2 regions of the Streptomyces sp. NBC_01224 genome follow, and region 1 is predicted to be linked to the other one. Evidence: riboswitches for the same ligand, from Rfam matches in the RefSeq annotation. Region 1 holds a riboswitch; the other holds the start of a gene.

Region 1 (2,196 bases):
ATCACCCCTGCCCAGAGAGCCCGCGAGCTGCTTACCCAGGCATCCCAGCACCCGGTTGCCAGTCCTCAGCGCGACGCGCTGGTGGCAGAAGCCGCCGTGTGGGCACGGCTGGAGCACGCAGCCATCATGGAGCATCACACGGCCGTAGCGGTCGACATCGAGTCCGCCCTGGCCGCTTTCGCCGACCCCGTGCAGAAACTCGGCAGGGAGGTCGGCAACCTGACCGAGCACATCGAACTCAGCCAGAAGTGAGCGAGCACGCGGAGGGAGGGCATCGCGGTGGTCATGTGCTGCGATGACGCTGAGGCGCTGGGGCAGGCCGCGCGGCGAGCTGCCCTTCGAGACCGCTGAACGCCGACTCGGGGAAGGCTCCGTCCCCGTGCTGTGCACCGACGGCCTCCTCCAGGCACCGGACCGGGATATGGACGCCGGGCCCGACCAGCTGCCCCGTACCATGGCCGGCCCCGTACGATCGCTCGAGCAGCTCTGCGGTGCCGTGGCGACCACCCTGCTGTCAGGGCCCCGAACCGGTGACGCGGCCCCGCTCCTTGCCCGCCCCCGCGTTCTGGAAGCAGGACGGGCCGTCCACCGGGAGCTGCCGGTCGACCCCGCGCAGGTCGCCCGCGCGCGTATCTTCACCACCCGTCAGCTTGCCGACCGAAGGTCTGCAACCACCCGTCCTCACCACCGAACTGATGGTCAGTCAGTCAGCTGGCCGGCAAACGCCATCCGGCACGCGTGCGGCCCGCTCTCCCTGCGCATCCGCGAGGTCTCCGACGGCAGTCTCAGCGCCCCGCACCTGCGCTGCGCGCACCAGCGACGAGGGCGGCCGCGGACTGTTCCCGGTGGCCCGGCTCGCCTCCCGTTGGGGCGCCCGCTGCGACCGCGACGGCAAGACCATCCGGGCCGAGCAGCCCCTTGTTCCTGTCGGAGATCCTTTCGGAGTACCTGGTCCCGGCGATGTGAGGGCCGGAGCGATCGGGTTAGTCTGTCCGTCGTACCGGACACGGGGTGCCCCATCCGAGGGCTGAGATCACACCCGTCGAACCTGAACCAGTTCGTACTGGCGGAGGGATGTCTTCCATGCCTTTGGCGCATGTATCCGGCGGTCTGCCCGCCGACGGCCGGCAGACCGTCTTCGACGGACGGATGCCGGCGGCCCCCGGCGACCTCCGTGTCGAAGCGCACGGTATAGAGCCGGTCCCCGAGAGCAACCGCTACGGCGGTCCCGGGCGCCTGTTCACCGTATGGTTCGCTCCCAATCTGACCATGACCGGCGTGTTCACGGGCACCGTGGGCATCGCCCTCGGCCTGGACTTCGCAGCCGCGCTCACCGCCGTCGTGCTGGGCACCGTCCTCGGCGCGGTGCCCACCGCCTACCTGGGCACCTGGGGGAGCCAGACCGGTGCCGGGCAGCTGCCGCTGGCCCGGCTGGCCTTCGGCCGCGGCGTGGCGGTGCCCGGCATCCTGCAGTGGCTGTCCTCGGTCGCCTGGGACGCGCTGATCGGGCTGTTCGGCGGGGACGCGCTCGCGCGGCTGTGCGGCTGGCCGTTCTGGCTCGGTGTCCTGGTCATGCTGGTGGCCCAGGGCGTCCTCGGCGTGCTGGGCTACGAGGCCATCCACCGGCTTCAGATCGTCATGACCTTCGTGCTCGCGGCCGCATTCGCGCTGATCGCCTGGCGGCTGCTCGACGGTGTCCACCCCGCCGGCAGCGGCAGCGGCACCGCGCACGGCGCCGACCAGGTCGGCGCGTTCGTCCTGACCAGTACCATCGCGCTGAGTCTGACCCTGTCCTGGGCTCCATACGCCAGCGACTTCAGCCGCTACCTGCCGCGCACCACCTCGCGCCCACGCATGTTCTGGTGCACGCTGCTCGGCCTTGTGGCGTCCTTCGTGGCCGTCCAGACACTCGGCCTGTGGGGTGCCTCGGTGCTGACCGACCAGACCGCCGCGGGTGTGGACGAGCTGCTGGGCGGCGGGGCGCTGGGCGCGTTCGGGCTGCTCGCCGTGGCGCTGGCGGCCCTCAGCAGCAACGCCATGAACGACTACAGCGGTTCCTTGGCGCTGCAGACCGTGGGAGTGCGCCTTCCGCGCCCGGCGGCGGCCGCCCTCGCCGCCGTGCTCGGCTTCCCTCTGGTGCTGTGGATGCACGCTGCCGACACCACGGCCCGCTTCCAGAACGTGCTGCTGTTCGTC
Region 2 (2,196 bases), 2.6 Mb from region 1:
GTCTGCAGCGCCGGGCCGTTCTCGGCCCCCGCCCCGATGATGTTGGCGGCGGCGGTCCGAGGGCCCTGGAGGGCGTTGTCCCAGTGGTGGATGAGAAGGCGTTCGCCGTACCGCAAGGAGGGGAACGAGGCGCAGTCACCGACCGCGTACACATCGGGGAGCGAGGTGCGCAGCGCCCCGTCGGCGGTCACCGATCCGTCGGGGCCGAGCGCGATGCCGGAGCCGGCCAGCCAGCCGGTGGCGGGCCGTGCGCCGATTCCGACGACGACCGCTCCGGCCGGGATCGTGCGGCCGTCCGCGAGGATCACCCGGCCGGGTTCGATGCGGGCGACCCGGGCTCCGGTGAGGAGTTCGGCGCCGCTCTCGGCGTACCAGGCGGTCATCGGGGCGGCGACCTCGGCGGGCATGGCGCCCGCGAGGGGCCGGTCGGCGGCCTCGACGACGGTGACCTCACAGCCCGAGGCGCGGGCCGCGGTGGCGAACTCGGCGCCGATCCAGCCCGCGCCGACGACCACGACGCCGTGCTGCCCGTCGAGTACGGGCCGCAGCCGTGCCGCGTCGTCGAGGGTGCGCAGCAGATGGACGCCGGGAACGCCCTCGGCACCGGGCAGGACAACCGGTTCGGCGCCGGTCGCGATCACCAGGACGTCGTATGCAACAGGTCCTGACGGGGTGTCCAGCTCATGCGCGCCCGGCCGCACACCGGTGACTTCGCGGCCCAGCTGCAGATCGATGTCCAGCGCCCCGAAGTCGACGTCGAAGGCGGAGTCCTCGGCCTTGCCGAGCAGTACCGCCTTGGACAGCGGGGGCCGGTCGTAGGGCTGGTGCGGTTCGGCGCCGATCAGGGCGACGGAGCCGGTGAAGCCCTGTTCCCGCAGGGCCACCGCCGTCTGCACGCCGGCCATGCCCGCGCCGACGATGACGACGCGGCGCCCTGCCTGCCGGTCCGGCCGCTCTGACTGCTGCTGCTCGCTCACCTGTACACCTTAAACAACTGACGGATCGTCAGGAAAGGGGGAGCTCTTCGGCCAGTGCGCCCAAGACCGTTCGGGGCGTGCCGGTGGGGCAGGACCCGTTCCTGCTCACCGCCCAAAAACGGTTTAGGGTGGCCAACGTAAAACACTCGCGGGAGCCCGGACGCACCGGGCTGAGAGGGAGGCTGGGGCGGCCTTCGACCGTACGAACCTGATCCGGGTCATGCCGGCGAAGGGAAGGGTTGGGGACCCATGCGTTCCTCTCGGAACGGAAACGGATCCGACGTCCTTGTCATCGGGGGCGGGATCATCGGTCTGGTGACCGCCTGGCGGGCCGCGCAACGCGGACTGCGCACCGCGGTCGTCGATCCCGAACCGGGTGGCGGAGCCGCCCGGGTGGCGGCCGGCATGCTGGCCGCCGTCACCGAACTCCACTACGGCGAACAGATGCTGCTGGGCCTCAATGTCGCCTCGGCCGCCCGCTATCCGGCCTTCGCGGCCGAGCTGGAGGCGGCGAGCGGACAGGAGACCGGCTTCCGCGCCTGCGGCACCCTGGCCGTCGCGCTGGACTCCGACGACCGTGCCCATCTGCGGGAACTGCACGCCCTGCAGCAGCGTTCGGGCCTGGAGTCGGAGTGGCTCACCGGCCGCGAATGCCGCCGCCTGGAGCCGATGCTCGCGCCGGGCGTCCGCGGCGGTCTGCGGGTCGACGGCGACCACCAGATCGATCCCCGCCGGCTGGCCGCCGCACTGCTGACCGCCTGCGAGCGGGCCGGGGTGGTCTTCCACCGCGGATGGGCGGAGCGCCTGGCGGTGATACGCGACCGGGCCGCCGGAGCCGTGCTCTGCGGGGGTACGGAGCTCGCCGCCGACCAGGTCGTGCTCGCCGCGGGCAGCCTCAGCGGCCGGCTCCCGGGGCTGCCGGACGGGGTCGTGCCGCCGGTCCGGCCGGTGAAGGGGCAGGTGCTGCGGCTGACCGTGCCCGCCACGTACGCACCGTTCCTCACCCGGACGGTCCGGGCCGTGGTCCGGGGAAGCCACGTCTATCTCGTACCGCGCGAGAACGGCGAACTGGTCGTCGGCGCCACCAGCGAGGAGATGGGCTGGGACACCACCGTCACCGCGGGCGGCGTCTACGAGCTGCTGCGGGACGCCCACGAGCTGGTGCCCGGCATCACCGAGCTCCCGCTCACCGAGACCCGGGCCGGCCTGCGCCCCACCT

What was found. Region 1 has a riboswitch for thiamine pyrophosphate ahead of OG609_RS42020 (purine-cytosine permease family protein). Riboswitches for the same ligand answer to the same signal wherever they lie in the genome.
Region 2: linked by a shared signal. The riboswitch ahead of thiO (glycine oxidase ThiO) and the one ahead of OG609_RS42020 (purine-cytosine permease family protein) in region 1 are both predicted to bind thiamine pyrophosphate.

Annotation. Positions count from the first base shown of each region.
Region 1 is NZ_CP108529.1:9,228,468-9,230,663, forward strand. It holds gene OG609_RS42010 (hypothetical protein) at 1-252, shown strand, start outside; gene OG609_RS42015 (hypothetical protein) at 515-688, opposite strand; TPP riboswitch at 998-1,092, shown strand; gene OG609_RS42020 (purine-cytosine permease family protein) at 1,084-2,196, shown strand, end outside.
Region 2 is NZ_CP108529.1:6,668,118-6,670,313, reverse strand. It holds gene OG609_RS30005 (NAD(P)/FAD-dependent oxidoreductase) at 1-977, opposite strand, end outside; TPP riboswitch at 1,116-1,230, shown strand; gene thiO (glycine oxidase ThiO) at 1,227-2,196, shown strand, end outside.